4 regions of the Formivibrio sp. oc-25 genome follow, and region 1 is predicted to be linked to each of the others. Evidence: predicted binding sites of a transcription regulator. Region 1 holds the regulator's gene; each other region holds the start of a gene.

Evidence for each region. Region 1 encodes sigma-54, which starts transcription at its own class of promoters, with help from an activator protein. Its sites were predicted from a motif close to CTGGCACGCTTCATGCTT; they were not measured.
Region 2: a site for sigma-54 is predicted at 2,614-2,631, ahead of AC0KVQ_RS04845 (4Fe-4S dicluster domain-containing protein). Genes of this name have one in related genera too.
Region 3: a site for sigma-54 is predicted at 2,823-2,840, ahead of glnK (P-II family nitrogen regulator). Genes of this name have one in related genera too.
Region 4: a site for sigma-54 is predicted at 1,221-1,238, ahead of AC0KVQ_RS11745 (ammonium transporter). Genes of this name have one in related genera too.

Annotation. Positions count from the first base shown of each region.
Region 1 is NZ_JBVVOL010000011.1:13,229-17,929, reverse strand. It holds gene hprK (HPr(Ser) kinase/phosphatase) at 1-1, opposite strand, end outside; gene ptsN (PTS IIA-like nitrogen regulatory protein PtsN) at 1-455, opposite strand, end outside; gene hpf (ribosome hibernation-promoting factor, HPF/YfiA family) at 549-872, opposite strand; gene AC0KVQ_RS09215 (RNA polymerase factor sigma-54) at 912-2,315, opposite strand; gene lptB (LPS export ABC transporter ATP-binding protein) at 2,322-3,044, opposite strand; gene lptA (lipopolysaccharide transport periplasmic protein LptA) at 3,041-3,541, opposite strand; gene lptC (LPS export ABC transporter periplasmic protein LptC) at 3,510-4,112, opposite strand; gene AC0KVQ_RS09195 (KdsC family phosphatase) at 4,121-4,636, opposite strand; gene AC0KVQ_RS09190 (KpsF/GutQ family sugar-phosphate isomerase) at 4,656-4,701, opposite strand, start outside.
Region 2 is NZ_JBVVOL010000005.1:60,832-65,532, reverse strand. It holds gene fdhF (formate dehydrogenase subunit alpha) at 1-1,801, opposite strand, end outside; gene AC0KVQ_RS04845 (4Fe-4S dicluster domain-containing protein) at 1,839-2,333, opposite strand; gene cysM (cysteine synthase CysM) at 2,744-3,622, shown strand; gene AC0KVQ_RS04835 (SemiSWEET transporter) at 3,619-3,882, shown strand; gene AC0KVQ_RS04830 (3',5'-nucleoside bisphosphate phosphatase) at 3,879-4,701, shown strand, end outside.
Region 3 is NZ_JBVVOL010000002.1:208,570-213,270, reverse strand. It holds gene AC0KVQ_RS02455 (dienelactone hydrolase family protein) at 1-612, opposite strand, end outside; gene AC0KVQ_RS02450 (ammonium transporter) at 974-2,410, opposite strand; gene glnK (P-II family nitrogen regulator) at 2,439-2,777, opposite strand; gene argH (argininosuccinate lyase) at 3,078-4,463, shown strand; gene AC0KVQ_RS02435 (glycine zipper 2TM domain-containing protein) at 4,527-4,701, opposite strand, start outside.
Region 4 is NZ_JBVVOL010000017.1:25,717-30,417, reverse strand. It holds gene AC0KVQ_RS11745 (ammonium transporter) at 1-1,166, opposite strand, end outside; gene AC0KVQ_RS11740 (bifunctional 4-hydroxy-2-oxoglutarate aldolase/2-dehydro-3-deoxy-phosphogluconate aldolase) at 1,601-2,290, shown strand; gene AC0KVQ_RS11735 (sugar kinase) at 2,379-3,479, shown strand; gene AC0KVQ_RS11730 (SDR family NAD(P)-dependent oxidoreductase) at 3,541-4,404, opposite strand; gene AC0KVQ_RS11725 (peptidase U32 family protein) at 4,407-4,701, opposite strand, start outside.

The DNA of each region.
Region 1 (4,701 bases):
TAAGGTTCCCACGTGGAGATCAGTTTCCATGCTTCACCGGCATCACTCACAGCCAGCAATTGATCCCGCATCTGTTTGTCGGAAAAAAGTTGTGCCAGTTCCGAGAGAATTTGCAGATGCAGATCCGTGGCGTTGGCCGGAGCCAACATCACAAAAATCAGCGAAACCGGCTTGCCATCCGGTGCATCGAACGGAATCGGCTCCTTGAGCCGGACAAAGGCGCCCGTTGCCTCTTTCAGCCCCTTGATGCGCCCGTGCGGAATGGCCACACCCTGACCAAGACCGGTCGAGCCCAGTTTTTCCCGGGCAAACAGGCTGTCGAAAATCACGCTGCGCGCAATACCGTGGCTGTTCTCAAACAGAATGCCGACGTGTTCGAACACGCGTTTTTTACTGCCGACCTCCAAATCCAGGAAAATATTGCTGGACGGGAGGATCTTGTTGATCAGGCTCATGGCTGGAATGGATCAGGTTCAAATGTTAGATATTGTAACGCAAAGAAAAACGGGAACGACTCGCGGCGTTCCCGTACCTTGCCCGCTGCTGGATTATTCAGCAACTTCTTGATGCTTCATGCTCTCATTACGGTGATTCTGGATTTTCTCCTTGTGCTTGACGATCTGGCGATCAAGCTTGTCGGCCAGCAAATCAATGGCCGCATACATGTCCGCATCGATCGACTCGACATGAATATCCTTGCCGCGCACATGCACGGTAGCCTCAACTTTTTGCTGCAACTTGTCCACGGAGATGATCACGCCCACATCGATGACGTTATCAAAGTGACGCGTCACGCGTTCGAGCTTGGCAATGACGTAGTCACGGATCGCCGGGGTTACTTCCACATGATGGCCGCTAATGTTGAGGTTCATGGTACGTCTCCTTATGATAAGCCTGACAAGGCCTTGTACTTACAAGCTCTTGCGCTGGTTGACGGGAGGAATCAGCAATGCCTCCCGGTATTTGGCAACGGTTCGTCGCGCAATCACGATCCCTTGCTTTGCGAGTTCTTCACCTATCGCCCCATCGGACAGGGGCTTGTTCTTGTTTTCATTCTGGACCAGTTTCTTTATCAGCGCCTTGATTGCCGTCGCCGAACACTCTCCGCCCGCTTCGGTTTCAACGTGGCTGCCGAAGAAATACTTGAACTCCAGCAAACCGCGCGGCGAGAGCATGAACTTCTGGGTCGTCACCCGCGAAACCGTTGATTCATGCAAGCCCAGCTGTTCGGCGATATCGCGCAGCACCAGCGGCCGCATTGCTTCTTCGCCATGTTCAAAAAAAGCCCGTTGCCGCTCTACGATTGCCTGACCCACCCGCAGGATGGTCTGCCCGCGCTGTTCTACACTCTTGAGCAGCCAGCGAGCTTCCTGCAGCTGTGTCGCCAATCCTGCGCCGCTTTCCTGTTGCAGGATACGGGCATACATCTCGTTCACTCGCAGCTTGGGCATCGCGGACTCGTTCAACCGCACGCGCCAGGCACCACGATAACAATCAACGATCACATCAGGGACGACATAACGCGGGGAGTCTGCGGACCAATCCGCACCGGGACGGGGGTTGAGCCCCGTGATCAAGGTTTGTGCCTCCCTCAGGCATTCATCACCACATTGCAGCTGCCTTTTGATTCTAGTGTAGTCGCGCGCAGCCAATAAATCGAGATGATCGCGCACGATATCAAGCGCCAACTGCCTGGCTGGGCTTTGCGGTTGCTGCAACAACTGCAACCGCAGGCATTCGGACAAATCGCGCGCACCCACGCCGATGGGTTCAAGCTGTTGCAGATAGGCCAAGGCAATGGCGAGATCGTCCTCGTCAATTTCCATTTCCTCGCGTACATCCAGCGGCACCTGCGACAGGATTTCCTCAAGCTGCTGCGTCAGCAGGCCATCATCATCCAGTGCATCGATCAGGAGTTCAAGCAAAGCCCGTTCGCGCGGCGCCAGTGGCAACAGGCCGGCCTGGGCAATCAGGTGTTCACGCAAGCTCAGGCTTTGTGCCACATTGAGCGCAGGATCATTTTCGTCATCATCACTGCGACTGTTACCGCTGCGCACATCATCCCAGCGCAACTCACCCGCTTCCATTTCCGGCGCTTCGCGCTCGGATTCCGCAGCAGGCGTATCGCTCTGGGTGGATTCATGCTCCCTGTCCGCCGCCCCCTCCTCTCGCTCGAGCAGTGGGTTTTCCGCGAGGAAGCGCTCGATTTCCTGCTGGAAATCAAGGGTAGAGAGTTGCAGCAACTTGATCGATTGCGCCAGTTGTGGCGTCAGATTGAGCTGCTGCGCAATGCGCAATTGCAGGGATTGTTTCATTACTGCTTACATTCTGAAGTGTTCGCCAAGGTAGACCTTGCGCACACTTTCATTGTTGACAATATCATCCGGCGAGCCGGACGCGATGACTTCACCGCTGGAAATAATGTAAGCCCGATCGCAAATTCCAAGTGTTTCGCGAACATTGTGGTCGGTGATCAACACACCAATCCCGCGCTCTTTCAGGAAGCGCACGATGCGCTGGATATCCATCACGGCAATCGGATCCACACCGGCAAATGGCTCATCCAGCAAGATGAAGCGCGGACTGGCGGCCAGGGCACGGGCTATTTCGGCACGGCGGCGCTCGCCGCCCGATAGGGCCAAGGCGTTGCTGTCACGCAGATGTCCGATATGCAGGTCGTGCAACAGATCATCCAGGCGCGTTTCAACTTCTTCCGGCTCGATCTCCTGCAACTCCAGCACTGCCCGAATATTCTCGGCGACCGTCATCTTGCGAAAGATCGAGGCTTCCTGCGGCAAGTATCCCAACCCCAAACGGGCGCGCTTGTGAATGGGCTGGCGGGTGATATCCACGCCATCGAGCTCGATCTTGCCGCCATCAAGTGCCACAAGCCCCAGAATCATGTAGAAACTGGTGGTCTTACCCGCGCCATTGGGCCCCAACAGGCCGACAACCTCGCCGCAGGCAATTTCCAGCGAGACATCTCGCACCACGGTACGCTTGCGGTAGGCTTTGCTCAGATGTTCGGCCTTGAGCACACTCATTGCGCAGCCTTCCCGTCTGTCGTTTCTTTCTTTTTCGGGGTAATCGTAATGTTCACACGACCGCCCGGATTGCTTTTGACCTGATACAGCTCGGAATTCAGGTCATAAGTGATATGGTCGCCCACCACCACATCCTGATTCTTGCGTACCCACGCCTTGTCGAACAGCTGCAGGAAACCCTTTTTGCCGTCGTAATCGAATCTGAGTGATTCGGCTTCCAGCCAATCCGGGCTCTTGTCGAGCTTTTGGCGAAACCGTACCGGCTTGCCCTCACCTTGCGCGAACTGATTGCCCTCGGCATCCTGGCTGATCACCAGCTTGTCGGCGCGAATCGTCATCGACCCCTGCACCACCACCACATTGCTGGTACAGATGCTTTTCATGGTTTTCTGGTCGAAATCACAGTGGTCTGCCGTGATATTCATCGGCTTCTCGCGGTCTGCCTGTTCGGCCATGGCGGGAAGACTAAGGCTGCACGCTGCGGCGAGCGCCATCATTACGTTTGTTCGGAACATAAGTCATGCTCACTTGGGAAAGAAGTTCCAGCGATTCTTCGCGGTTGTTTGCCACAAAGCCCACGGCACGGGCACGATGCGCCCCCATGTCCGCAGCGACTGGCGCACTGGAGCGTGCAATCTGTTTTTGGGTATCGACGTACATGTCACGGGTACGGATGACCAATTCGGCATTGCGGCCATCCGGCTCGCGACGCATTTCCACCGCACCGTAAAACCAGACTTCGGTTGCACGATTGATGGCTTTGGCTTGCTCGCCAGTCAGCCTCAGCTTGGGCTGACCCGGTTTGGTCTGCTCCAGCTGCGGCTGTTCGAAAAACATGGTGTCGTCCTGCGGCAGATGCCTGGCTTGCGTCGCAGTCAATACCGACACCAGATTGCCTTGCTCGTCAAAACGCTGCACACGCACCGATTCGGCAAGCAGATCCGGCCGGGTGGGCACACTGGCCCGCACGGCTTCCGGCAAATCCGTGGCGCGATTCAACAGCCAGATCAGCCCTCCTAGCAGGGCAGCCAGCAGAATCGGCATCCAGCGCGTCAGACGTGCGGTCATCGCCATGCTCAACGCAGATAATGAGCCAGCATCGGCTCCAGTGTACCCTGGGCCTGCATGACCAGATCGCAGACTTCGCGCACGGCCCCGCGCCCACCTGGCAAACCGGTCACATAGTGGGCATTCAGACGCACCAGCTCCGGCGCATCCGACACCGCCACCGCAAAGGCCACGCGTCGCATCACGGGTAGATCCACCACATCATCGCCCATATAGCCACAATCAGCAGGCGTCAGTCCGGCATCCTGCAAAATCTCGTTGAAAACAGCCAGTTTGTCTTCAACGCCCTGATAGAGATAGTCGACTGCAAACTGGTTGGCGCGTCGCTCCAGCGCACGCGAGGTCCGTCCGGTAATGATGGCCAACTTCACGCCGGAGGCCTTGAGCGCCTTGAGGCCATGGCCATCACGCGAATTGAATACCTTGATCTCTTCGCCGGAATCGGAATAGTGCAGGCTGCCATCTGTCATCACGCCATCCACATCGAAAATCATCATGCGGACAGCCTTGGCTTTTTCGTTCATTCCCGTCATTCCTGTTCTTTTAAACAACCCGTGCACGCAGCAAGTCATGCATGTTCAACGCTCCC
Region 2 (4,701 bases), on a different contig from region 1:
CCAAGGTCTGCAGGGCAGTGCAGTTGCCACTCATGGAACGACAGGAGTAGTGGCCCACTTCGCGTACGGTACACAACCCGAGCGGATAGTCAGCATCGACCTTTTCCAGCGGTGCGCGCCATTCTGCGGCGAACAGTTGCGCCTTGCCGCTCGGGGTGTCGAACTTGTTGCCTTCGTACAGCCACGGCGTGCCGGGGTGATCTTCGGTCGGACATGGCCACTGCACATAACCGAGATCGGCCATCTTCTCGTAGGTGGCGCCGGTATACAGGTGGCACAGCCCACGCAGTTCATCCCAGATTTCCTGGGTGTTGTTGTACTGCATCGGGTAACCCATGGCAGTCGCCATCAGGCTGTGGATTTCCCAGTCATCCTTGACATCACCCTTGGCGTCGACCGCCTTGTAGCAACGCTGAAAGCCACGATCAGCGGCGGTAAACACGTTGTCGTGCTCACCCCACGAGGTGGCCGGCAGGATCACATCGGCCATCATCGCGGTCTTGGTCATGAAGATGTCCTGCACGATGATGAGTTCGAGCTTTTCAAACTCACGGCGCAGCGATTCCAGATCCGGGTCGGTCTGCAGCGGGTCTTCGCCAAAGATGTAATAGGCCTTGAGCTTGCCCTCATGAATCTTGTGCGGCACGTCGGTCAGGCTGATGCCGATTTCCGCTGGCAAATCCGCAATACCCCAGGCCTTGGCAAATCTGGCGCGGGCCTCGGCATCGGTCACCTTGTAGTAACCGGGCAGCGTATTGGGCAGGGCACCCATGTCGCAGGCCCCCTGTACATTGTTCTGGCCGCGGACCGGGTCCACGCCCACGTTCGGGCGACCGAGGTTGCCGGTCAGGGTGGCCAGGCTCGACAGGCCCTTGACCACGTCGACCGCTTGTCCCCATTGCGTGACCCCCATGCCCCACATGATGGTGGCGCTGGGCGCGCTGGCATACATGCGCATCGCGGCGCGTACCTGTTCCGGCGGCAGTCCGGTGATTTCGGCGGTGTATTCCGGCGTGTATTTCGCCACCATCGCCTTGTATTCCTCAAAGCCTTCGGAATGGCTGGCAACAAATTCCTGGTTGTAGAGGCCTTCCGTGATCAGCACGTTGGCAAACGCGTTGACCAAGGCCATGTTGGAGCCGTTCTTGAGTGGCAGGTAGAGATCGGCAATACGCGCGGTCTCGATCATGCGTGGGTCGCAGACGATGATCTTGGCGCCCTTTTCCTTGGCCTTCAGAATGCGGCGTGCCACGATCGGATGCGAATCGGCAGCGTTGTAGCCAAAGATCAGGATGCAGTCGGTGTTTTCGATTTCGCCGATCGAGTTGCTCATGGCGCCGTTGCCCAGTGTCACCTGCAAGCCCGCTACCGAGGGGCCGTGGCAGACGCGCGCGCAGCAATCGATATTGTTGGTGCCGATCACGGCACGGGCGAATTTCTGCGCAATGTAGTTGGATTCGTTGCCTGTGCCGCGCGAGGAACCCGTCAGCATGATTGCATCCGGGCCGTATTGATCCTTGATGGCCTGCAGGCGCGAACTGGCAAAGGCGATGGCCTCATCCCAGGAGACCGCTTCAAATTCACCGCCACGCTGGCGACGGATCATGGGCTTTTTCAGACGCGGGGTCAGGATCTTGGTGTCGTTCAGAAAATCCCAGCCGTAATAGCCCTTCAGGCACAGCTCACCCTGGTTGGTCACACCGTTGGCGGCTTCGGCACCGACAACCTTATTGTTCTTCACCAGCAAATTGATTTTGCAGCCCGAGCCACAGTACGGACACACCGTGATGACTTTTTTCATTTCACTTTACCTTTCCAGATATCCAGCCTGATCCGCCTCAGCGCTTGCGCGATGCTGCTGCCAGTTCATTGCGATCCACCAGCTTCAATGCCTTGGTGGGACAGACGGGAATACAGGCCGGACCGTTGGCCTGTTCCGGACAGAGATCGCACTTGTGGGCTACCGATTTCATGCGGTGGGCCACAAACGTGCCGGGCATCGAATCGGCAGGAACCTGAATCATCTGGATGGCTTCATGCGGACAGGCGGCCACACAGGTCTTGCAACCCAGGCAGCGCGATTCATCGATGCGGATCGTGCCATCCACGTGGCTGATGACATGGGCCGGACACGCCTTGGCACAAGGCGCATCGTCGCAATGACGACAAAGCAGCGGTGCCGTGATGGCGCCGCGCCGGACCACGGTAAGACGTGGCAAAAAGTTTTCCGAAGTCAGTGCTTCAGAACCGTCTTTATGCGCCATGGCACAGGCAATTTCACAGGTACGACAACCTATGCACTTGTTGGCGTCAACACTTACATACCGGTTCATTCACTGGCTCCTTGCTTGGGATTGAGCATGGTGGGTAGATGGGTTGGTTTGGTCACGGAAGAAGCTCAATTTATTTGAGGGCTAGTTTATGACACAGATGAGTAGCCTTCTCTTATGCAAATATCAAACATCTTGGATATTGCATTGCATTTCTTTTGCGCATTCTCACAACACTCAGGTAATCACTCCATAACTAGTATACTAATAACATAATTGATGAGCAAGATTCATGACTGGTGCGTCAGGTGACTCGGTTTGACGTGCATTGATGGCTTGGTAGCAGCAAAAAGCGTGCTGATGGAGTGGATGTGTTGCCGGAAAATCCAGATGCGGGTTTTGCCAGGTTAAAGTTGTACGGGGCAAGCCGGGCTCGACGCCGTATAATAGGCGGTCAGCAAGGAACGGCATTCATGTTCAAATACCTGGAAGATTTCATCGGCAATACGCCACTCGTGCGCCTGAAACACATGCCCGGCCAGACCTCCAACGTGGTTCTGGTCAAGCTGGAAGGCAATAATCCGGCAGGGTCGGTCAAGGATAGGCCGGCTTTTTCCATGATCCGGCACGCACAGCAACGCGGCGACATCAAACCCGGCGATACACTGATCGAGGCGACCTCCGGCAATACCGGCATTGCGCTGGCGATGGCTGCCGCGATGATGGGTTATCGCATGGTGTTGTTGATGCCGAAGAATGCCAGCGTTGAACGCATCCAGACCATGAAAGCCTATGGCGCCGAAGTGATCCTGACCGAGAGCATGGAAGCCGCGCGTGATCAGGCCGATGCCATGGCTGCAGCCGGGCAGGGCATGATCCTCGATCAGTTCGCCAATCCTGATAACCCGCTGGCGCATTACGAGGCAACCGGCCAGGAAATCTGGCGCGATACCGCCGGCACCATCACGCATTTTGTTTCCAGCATGGGCACCACCGGTACCATCATGGGGACGGGGCGTTACCTCAAGCAGCAGAATTCAAATATCCAGATCGTCGGGGTACAGCCGTGCGATGGTGCGCAAATTCCCGGCATTCGCAAATGGCCGGCCGAGTACGTACCGTCGATCTGCGATTTTTCCAAGATCGACCGCATCCTGGAAGTTACTCAGGCCGAGGCTGAAGAAACCACGCGGCGCCTGGCGCGCGAGGAAGGCATCTTTGCCGGCATTTCGTCGGGGGGCGCCTTGTGCGCGGCCTTGCGCCTGTCTGCGGAAGTGGAAAATGCCGTGATCGTCTCCATCGTGTGTGATCGTGGCGATCGCTATCTTTCCACCGGAGTGTTCCCGGCATGATCGATCCGGATTACATCGGGCATCTGGCCGGTTTCTGCACCACGATTTCCTTTTTGCCGCAGGTGATCCGCGTATGGAAAACGCGCTCGGTCAATGATATTTCCCTGGGCATGTATGCACTGTTTGTATTTGGCGTGTTCATGTGGCTGGTGTATGCCTTGTGGACGCACGCCTGGCCGCTGGTTTTGCCCAATCTGGTGACACTGATCCTGGCAGGTGCGGTGCTGGTGTTCAAGATCCGCCATATGGAAAAGAAATGATACTGGTAGATCTGCACAGCCACTCGAACGTGTCCGATGGCCTGTTGCCGCCGCGCGAACTGGTGCGTCTGGCGCACTCGCGCGGCTGCCAATTGTTTGCCCTGACCGATCATGATGATCTGAGCGGCCTGCCTGATGCCGCGGATGAAGCCCAGCAGCTTGGCATGGGCTTTGTGACCGGCGTCGAAATTTCGGTCAGCTGGGGCAAGTACAATCTGCATGTCGTGGGGCTCGGCTTTGATCCGGACAATGTCCAGCTGCAATCCGGCCTGGCGTCGGTGCGATCCGGTCGGTGGGAGAGGGCCGAGCGCATGGCCGCCTCGCTGGCGGAAGCCGGCATCCCGAATGCGCTGGAAGGCGCGCGCAAATATGCCGAAAATCCGGAAATGATCAGCCGTGCGCACTTTGCCCGCTATATCGTCGAGATTGGCAAGGCCAAGGATGTTCGCTCTGTATTTTACAAATACCTCAAGCCGGGCATGCCCGGCTATGTCGAACATGAATGGGCTCGGCTGCATGAGGCCACGACCTGGATTGTCGAAGCCGGCGGCGTAGCGGTGCTCGCGCATCCTGGCAGATACGAGATGGGGCCGGAAACGATGCGCGTGCTGCTGACTGAATTCAAGCGTCTTGGTGGCTGCGCGCTGGAGGTCTCATCCGGCTGCCATGGCGTGGCGGACATGGCGCGCTTTGGTCGGCTGGCTCGCGAGTTTGGTTATCAGGCTTCATGCGGTACCGACTACCATGCCACCAATGAAGGTGCGCGCGATCCGGGGATCAATGCAGATCTGCCCTTCGGTTGCGAGCCGGTATGGACGC
Region 3 (4,701 bases), on a different contig from region 1:
AGCAGCGGGTTGACCCCCGTAATAGGCAACAGCCGCGCGCATGTCAGGCGCATTCACAGCCAGCTGGTTGGCCATACTGCCACCCCAGCAAAAACCGACACAGCCCACCTTGCCGGTCGAATCCGTACGCTGTTTCAGGTAATCGACCGACGCCAGATAGTGGGCGAGTGTTTCCTTCATATCCAGTGCAGCAATCATCTCACGCGATTTTTCCATGTCGTCCGGGGTACCACCCACGGGCGCCAGCGCATCCGGCGCCAGGGCAACAAATCCTTCCACTGCCAACCGGCGTGTCACATCTTCGATATGCGGATTGAGGCCACGGTTTTCGTGGATGACGACTACCGTCGGCAACCGGGCCGCGCCCTTGGGCTTGGCCAGATAACCACGCATGGTTTTGCCGGCAGCACCCGGATAGCTGATGGCGCCAGTTTCAAGACGCGCATCTGTCGCCGGAATGGTTTCGGCATGCGCATAATTGTTCTGCAACACAGGCAAGAGTGCGGCAGCACCGGCACTGCCTGCCATGGCTGTCAGCCGATCCATGAAATCCCGACGACTCATGGTGGAGTGGGTGTATTCGTCGTAAAGCTTGATGTATTTCTGTTCCATGGCAAGCTCCTGGCAATCAGGTGAGAGTGATATGAATTATCAATCTAGAACACAAAGCTTGCGACAGCCATCAAGTGCAAATGTTCCTGATCAGTGGCGCAAACTCCAAATGAAACAAAAATGCCCGACCTGAGGGCCGGGCACTTCTAGGCTGCAGACTGCGTGGCAAGCATGCTTTTTCGAGTCCCGGCAAAGCCGGGCCTGATCATGCCATGACTTGATTTTGCAGCCTTTTCGTTTATCCCCCCCTTCCGTCCCCTCCTTGAGGGGATACCTTGCTTTGCAAGTGGAGTTTGTCTCAAACCAAAATGCCCGACCTGACGGCCGGGCATTTCGTTTACAACTTTTACTACTTTGACAATTACTCGACACGTTCGCCGTGTTGGGTAACATCCAGACCTTCGCGTTCTTCTTCTTCCGGAACACGCAGGCCAAGTACGGCATCAACCACTTTCAGGATGATGAAGGTCAGTACACCAGAGTAAACAACGGTGAACAAGGCACCCTTGAGCTGCAGCAGCACGTCGCCTTCAGCACCGCCGATACCCTTCACGGCAAAGACACCTGTCAGGATGGCACCGAGGAAACCGCCCACGCCGTGTACGCCGAAGGCATCCAGCGAATCGTCGTAACCCAGCATGTGCTTGAGGTAAACGGCAGACCAGTAGCAAACCACGCCGGAGATGATACCGATCATCAGCGAGCCGGAAACACCCACGAAACCGGCAGCCGGGGTAATGGCAACCAGACCAGCAACAGCACCGGAAGCGATACCCAGCACGGAAGGCTTGCCCTTGGTGATCCACTCGGCAAACATCCAGGCCAGAGCAGCGGCAGCGGTGGCAACGTGCGTCACCAGCATGGCCATACCGGCACGGCCATCAGCAGCCACGGCGGAACCGGCGTTGAAACCAAACCAGCCCACCCACAGCATCGAGGCACCCACCAGTGTCAGCACCAGGTTGTGCGGCATCATGGCTTCACGGCCATAACCGATACGCTTGCCCATCACCAGACAGCACACCAGACCAGCCACACCGGCGTTGATGTGAACAACCGTACCACCGGCAAAATCCAGCACGCCATCGGCAAACATCCAGCCGGTAGGCTCCCATACCATGTGGGCAATCGGTACATACACCACCAAGAGCCAGATGGTCATGAAAGCCAGCATTGAGGAGAACTTCATGCGCTCGGCGAAGGCACCGGTGATCAGGGCCGGGGTGATGATGGCAAACGTCATCTGGAACAGGGCAAACACCGATTCAGGAATCGTGCCGGCCACGTGCGATACGGTCAGCATGCCATCCTCTTTCATGAAAGCGATGCCGTCCATCATGATGCGCGAGAAGCCACCCAGGAAACCGTTACCCGGGGTAAAGGCCAGGGAGTAGCCGATCACCACCCAGATAATGCTGGCCAAACCGGTGATGGCAAAAGACTGCATCAGGGTAGAAAGCACGTTTTTCTTGCGTGTCATACCGCCGTAGAACAGTGCCAGACCTGGGATGGTCATGAACAGCACCAATGCAGTTGCCACGATCATCCAGGCGGTATCACCGGAATTGATGGTATCGGCCTTGACAAGGGCCGGTGCAGCCGGACCTTCCGCAGCAGCTGGTGCGGAAGCATCGGCTGCCGGTGCAGCTTCCGCTGCGGAGGCGGCATCAGCAACCGGCGCGGCAGCAGATGCCTCGGCTACAGGTGCGCTGGCGACATCAGAAGCATCATCTGCAAAACTGGGCGAACCCAGTGTCATCGCGCCGAACAGCGCGAGCATCGCAAATAATTTTTTCATCTTGAAATTCCCCTTTGTTTTTTTATTGTCAGATGGCCGCGTCGCCGGTTTCACCGGTACGGATGCGGATCACATGCTCAAGACTGGTCACGAAGATCTTGCCATCCCCGATCTTGCCGGTATTGGCGGCCTTTTCGATGGCTTCAATCGTCGATTCGAGCTGATCGTCGGTGATCGCGACTTCCACCTTTACCTTGGGCAGAAAATCAACGACATACTCGGCGCCACGATACAGTTCGGTATGACCTTTCTGACGACCAAAACCCTTTACTTCAGTTACGGTCAAGCCATGCACACCCACTGCCGATAGCGCTTCGCGGACTTCATCCAGCTTGAATGGCTTGATGATCGCGGTTACGAATTTCATGGAAGACTCCTTCGCTGAGATGGATAACAAACACGCACTTCACGACAGCACAAAGTGTGCCAATCAGAAAAACAGCCAAATATCGTCGGTATCGACAGAATCGGCACAGCCCATGCACCAAATTAGCACATGCAATTCTGGTGCACCGAGACAGAATTCCAGATTGGTGCACAAAAATGTCTGGTGCATGCAAACGGCCCCAACCCTGCCTGCGGCGACCACCTGACAGCGCCTTGATGCAGAGCGCGTTTCAGCTGCGTATAATCCGCAGATTTCTCTCAGCACATGCAGGATCTGCCCATGGAAACCAGCAACAAGACTTGGTCCGGTCGCTTCAACGAGCCGGTGAGCGAGCTCGTCAAGCGCTACACGGCATCGGTCACCTTCGACAAGCGCATGGCCGAAGTCGATATCCAGGGCTCACTGGCCCATGCCGCCATGCTCAACAAGGTCGGTGTTCTGTCCAATGAAGATCTGGCCGCGATCCAATCCGGCATGGCAGACATCCTGCAGGATATCCGGGCCGGCAACTTCGACTGGAGCATCGACCTCGAAGACGTACACATGAATATTGAACGCCGGCTTACTGAGAAGATCGGCGATGCCGGCAAGCGCCTGCACACCGGCCGCAGCCGCAACGATCAGGTCGCAACCGATATCCGCCTCTATCTGCGCGGCGCCATCGATGATATCGGCGGCCTGATCAGCGAAGTACAGAAGAGCCTTCTGGAACTGGCGCAAAAACATGTCGCCACAGTGATGCCTGGTTTTACCCATCTGCAGGTCGCACAGCCGGTCACGTTTGGCCACCACATGCTGGCCTACGTGGAAATGCTCGGGCGCGATGCCGAGCGTTTTGTCGATGCACGCAAGCGCGTCAACCGCCTGCCGCTGGGTGCCGCAGCACTGGCCGGCACCACCTACCCGATCGACCGCGAGCTGACTGCCCAGTTGCTGGGTTTTGAAGGCGTATGTGAAAACTCGCTGGATGCGGTATCTGATCGCGATTTCGCCATCGAATTCACAGCCGCCAGCGCGCTGACCATGACACACCTGTCGCGACTGTCGGAAGAACTGATCCTGTGGATGAGCCCGCGCTTTGGCTTCATCGATATTGCCGACCGTTTCTGCACCGGCAGCTCGATCATGCCGCAGAAGAAAAACCCGGACGTGCCCGAACTGGTGCGCGGCAAGACCGGCCGCGTCAATGGCCATCTGGTCGGCCTGCTGACCCTGATGAAAGGCCAGCCGCTGGCTTATAACAAGGATAATCAGGAAGACAAGGAACCGCTGTTCGACACCGTCGACACGCTGACCGATACGCTGCGCATCTACGCCGACATGATGCGCGGTGTGACCGTGAAGCCCGACGCCATGGCCAAAGCCGTGCGCCAGGGCTTCGCCACCGCCACCGACCTGGCTGATTACCTGGTCAAGAAGGGCTTGCCCTTCCGTGATGCGCACGAAGTGGTTGCCCGCGCGGTGCGCTACGCCGAGGAAAACAAGAAGGATCTGGCAGAGTTGCAGGTTGTCGAACTGGCCACGTTCTCGCCGCTGATCACCGCTGATGTGATGGAGGTGCTGACACCGGAAGGCTCACTGGCCAGCCGCAACCATATTGGCGGCACCGCACCCGAGCAGGTCAAGGCCGCGATTGCCCGCTGGAAGAATCGTCTGGGCCTGTAATACTCGGCCGTACCCATAAAACAACGCCCGGGATAACCGGGCGTTGTTGTTTCGTGGAAACAATCAGCGTGCAGTCATATTTCCGCCGATGACACTACCAATCACCGCACCAGCGGCTGTAGCAACAACACGGCCACTGCCCTTGCCGACCTGATTGCCCAGCACGCCACCGGCCACCGCGCCGACCAACTGTCCGACCAGGCGATCTCCGCCCGGTGCAACATAAACCTGGGCAGGC
Region 4 (4,701 bases), on a different contig from region 1:
TTGTGGATAGACAAGTCGGCACCGTTAAATTCCTCTTCGTCATCCAGGCGGATGCCGATGGTCTTCTTGAGCAGGCCGTACACGATCAGGCCACCCGAGAATGCAATGGCAATGCCCATCAAGGTGCCAACGAGCTGGGCTGAGAAGGTAACGCCTCCCAGCCCGCCGAGTGCTGGCAAGCCGAAGATGCCGGCGGCAATGCCGCCCCATGCGCCGCACAGGCCATGCAACGGCCAGACACCCAGCACATCGTCGATCTTCCACTTGTTTTGCGTGATGGTGAACAGCCACACAAACAGCGCGCCAGCCACACAGCCGACTACCAATGCGCCAATCGGGTGCATGATATCCGAGCCAGCACAGACCGCGACTAGACCAGCCAGCGGGCCATTGTGGATAAAGCCGGGGTCGTTCTTGCCCAGTTTCATCGCGACCAGCGTGCCGCCAGCCATGGCCATCAGCGAGTTCATGGCAACCAGACCCGAGATACCTTCCAGCTTTTGCGCACTCATCACGTTAAAGCCAAACCAGCCCACGATCAGAATCCAGGCACCCAGTGCGAGAAAAGGAATGGATGATGGCGGATGGGCGGATACCTGGCCCTGCTTGTTATAGCGACCACGTCGTGCACCCAGCAACAGTACGGCAGCCAGACCAATCCAGCCGCCCACAGCATGCACCACTACCGAACCGGCGAAATCGTGGAAGTTGGCGCCAAGTTCCGCTTTGAACCACTCTTGTACGCCGAAGTTGTTATTCCAGATCATGCCCTCGAAAAAGGGATAGACCAGACCGACCAGCAGGAAGGTCGCCGCAGATTGCGGATGAAATTTGGCACGTTCTGCAATACCGCCAGACACGATGGCCGGGATGGCCGCGGCAAAGGTCAGCAGGAAAAAGAACTTGACCAGATCGTAGCCACTTTTCTGGGCAAGCTCCGTGGCGGGTCCAAAAAAGTGCACACCGTAGGCGATGCCATAGCCGATGAAAAAGTAGGCAATGGCGGATACGGCAAAATCAGTCAGGATCTTGACCAGGGCATTGACCTGATTTTTCTTGCGCACGGTGCCCAGCTCAAGGAAGGCAAAGCCGGCGTGCATCGCCAGAATCATGATGGCGCCAAGCAATATGAAGAGCGTATCGTTGGCGAGTTTGAGTTGCTCCACAGGGGTCTCCGTTACTTTGAGGTATGTTGGTGCATGAAAACAGTGACGCACCGAAAGCAAGCGTCGTGCCCGATTTAAATAATCACATGATTACAAACATTTTTATTCAACAAGACTTGCCTGACCGATCCGATTTTGTGCTCTACCGCCTTGTTTTTGCCCCTGCACGTGATCCGTATCGGTGCGTACAATTCCACCATGAACCATTAAGGTGCCTTCCTCCCAAAATGTAGTCATGTAGTTTTTGTTGTTTTACTACATGCCTTGGCTTGATGCACATCAACAGCATGCGCAAACCTGCATGGTTCAATGCAGCCCGACTTACGGCTGTGCATATGCCTTGATTTGCACCAGCTTGTTGCGCGAAAATATGTAGTTGGAATTTCAATTTCGTACTCGTGCGTGTTGTTTTATTACTTTCAGGAGACTTTGCAATGGCAGCAAAAGACCGTATGGCCGTTCTGGCCGCGATGATGGAACAGTCGATCATTCCGGTGTTTTATGATCCGGATGTCGAAGTGTGCAAGAACGTGATCCAGGCCTGTGCCAACGGTGGCGCCAAGTGCATTGAATTCACCAACCGCGGCGATTACGCTGCCTACACCTTCCTCGAAGTGACCCGTTACTTCGACAAGGCTGATCCTTCCGTGATCATGGGTGTGGGTTCCATCGTTGATGCCCCGACTGCTGGCATCTATATCGCCAATGGCGCCAAGTTCATTGTTGGCCCGTTGCTGAATGCCGAAGTGGGCAAGGTTTGTAACCGTCGCGGTATTCCGTACAGCCCGGGCTGCGGTTCCGCCACCGAAATCGGTGATGCACAGGAACTCGGTTGCGAGATCGTCAAGGTATTCCCGGGTTCTTCCGTAGGCGGCCCGGACTTCGTCAAGGCTGTAATGGGCCCGATGCCGTGGACCCGCATTATGCCCACCGGCGGTGTTGAGCCGACCGAAGAATCCCTGCGCAAGTGGTTTGGCGCTGGCATCGTTGCTTGCGGTATCGGCTCCAACCTGATCACCAAGGAACTCCTGAAAGCCAAGGATTACGCCGGTATCGAGAAGAAGGTTCGCGAAACCATCGAACTGGTGAACAAGATCAAGGCTGAACTGGCCGCCAAGAAGTAATAGAATACACGTCGTACCGGGCCGTTCCGGCAGTTTTGCCGGTGCGGCCCTTCGTTCATTGTTTCCATCGATAAAGGGAAATCTGAAAATGGCTGAATTGAAGATCAAATCCGCTGCTGAAACCAAATGGGACTGCGTATCCTTCGGTGAAGTGATGTTGCGTTTCGACCCGGGCTTTGGCCGCGTGCGTAACTCCCGTCAATTCCAGGTTTGGGAAGGCGGCGGCGAGTACAACGTGGCTCGCGCCATGCGCAAGTGCTGGGGCAAGCGTGCTGCAGTGGTAACCGCCCTGCCGAAGAACGATCTGGGCTGGCTGGTTGAAGACTTCATCATGCAAGGCGGCGTGGACATGTCCCACGTGATCTGGCGCGATTTCGACGGCCTGGGCCGCAACACCCGCGTTGGTCTGAACTTCACCGAAAAGGGCTTTGGTCCGCGTCCGGCTCTGGGCTGCTCTGACCGTGGCCACTCCGCTGCTTCGCAAATCCGTCCGGGTGAAGTGAACTGGGAAAAGCTGTTCGGTGAAGAAGGCGTTCGCTGGTTCCAGACCGGCGGCATCTTTGCTGCCCTGGCATCCAACACCGCGGAAGCCGTTCTGGAAGCCGTTGAAGTGGCCCAGAAGTACGGCACTGTTGTTGCCTATGACCTGAACTACCGCGCATCGCTCTGGAAGAGCCAAGGTGGCAAGGAAGGCGCACAGAAGATCAACCGCGAAATCGCCAAGTACTGCGACGTGATGATCGGCAACGAAGAAGACTTCACCGCCTGCCTGGGCTTCGAAGTTGAAGGCGCCGACGAGCACCTGACCAACATCGAAACCGAAGGCTTCAAGAAGATGATCGAGACTGCTGTCAAGGCATTCCCGAACTTCAAGGTTGCTGCCACCACCCTGCGCAACGCCAAGACCGCTTCGGTCAACGACTGGTCCGCTCTGGTTTGGTACGACGGCCAGATCTATGAATCCATGAAGCGCGACAACCTGGAAATCTACGACCGCGTTGGCGGTGGTGACGGTTTCGCTTCCGGCCTGGCCTATGGCTTCCTGGAAGGCAAGGGTCCGCAACTGGCCGTTGAATACGGCGCAGCACACGGCGCACTGGCCATGTCCACCCCGGGCGACACCTCCATGGTGCGCGTGGAAGAAGTGGAAGCAGCCATGAAGGGCAAGGGCGCTCGCGTTATTCGCTAAGCGTTTCTGGCTTCAACAAAAAACCCGGCAATTGCCGGGTTTTTTGTTGCCTGAATCCTGATTATTGCTGTTTGCGTCCATAGGCATGGCCGGGCTCATCGCCCGAACCCTTCAGGCAGGCTTGATCGAACCAGCGGGTGGGCAGGAAACGGCGCAGGTACCAGAAAACTTTGGAGGGTTTGGTTTGCTGGTAGCGCGCGGCGGGTCGCCGCGCCTGCAGGATGCGCCAGACATCATCCAGCACCGCATCGGGTGGCAAGGTAAACGGATTAGCCACACCCGGCTTGGCCAGCCGCGTGGCCATGGCCACATACGCTGCCTGATGAAAGCTCGCTTCAGGTTTTACCCAGCGGACGAACTGCGCCTGCGCGGCGGCACGGAACCTGCTCTTGATCGGGCCGGGTTCCACCAGCGACACGAAGATATTCGATCCGTACAACTCCTGGCGCAAGGTGTCGGCAAAGCCCTCCAGCGCGTATTTGCTGGCATTGTAGGCACCGCGGTACGGCATGGCGGCAAAGCCGAGGATCGAGCTGTTGATGATGATCTTGCCATGCCCCTGCTTTCTCATGGCCGGCAGCAGGGCGTTGATCAATTCGATGGTGCCGAACACATTGGTTTCGAACTGAAAGCGCAAGGCATCGCGCGGCAGATCTTCGATGGCACCCGGCACACCCAACCCGGCATTGCAGAACACCGCGTCCAACTTCCCTCCGGTGCGACGCAGAACGTCTGCCGCACACGCCTGTACGCTGGCAGAGTCGGTCTGCTCCAGAAACAATACTTCCGCGCCGGCGAGGGCCGCTGCATCTTCTTCGCGCCGCACCGTGGCAAACACGCGCCAGCCGCGGGCAACGAGCCCTTGGGCGCAGCAAAGGCCGATGCCGCTGGAGCAGCCGGTGATCAGGATGGTGGGTTGGGTCATGCTTATCCTTTTTTATTGAGACGGCCGGTTACGTGCATCTCGCACCGCTTGCAATCAAATTTCAGCGTGTAACGATCCTGCCCGCGCGTGAGTTGCAGGGGGTCGGGCCGCGTTCCCTTCACCTGCTTGGGGCAAAGGTTGAAGCTGTAACGCAGGCAATGTTTGGTGATCATCAGCGAGACTTCGCCGGTTTCGCGGTTTTGCTCATATGCCGGGGCAATTTGTTTGACGCCGTGTGCGGTATAGAAATCGCGCGCGGCCTGGTTGCTGACATTGCCCAGATAGCTCAGTGTTTCA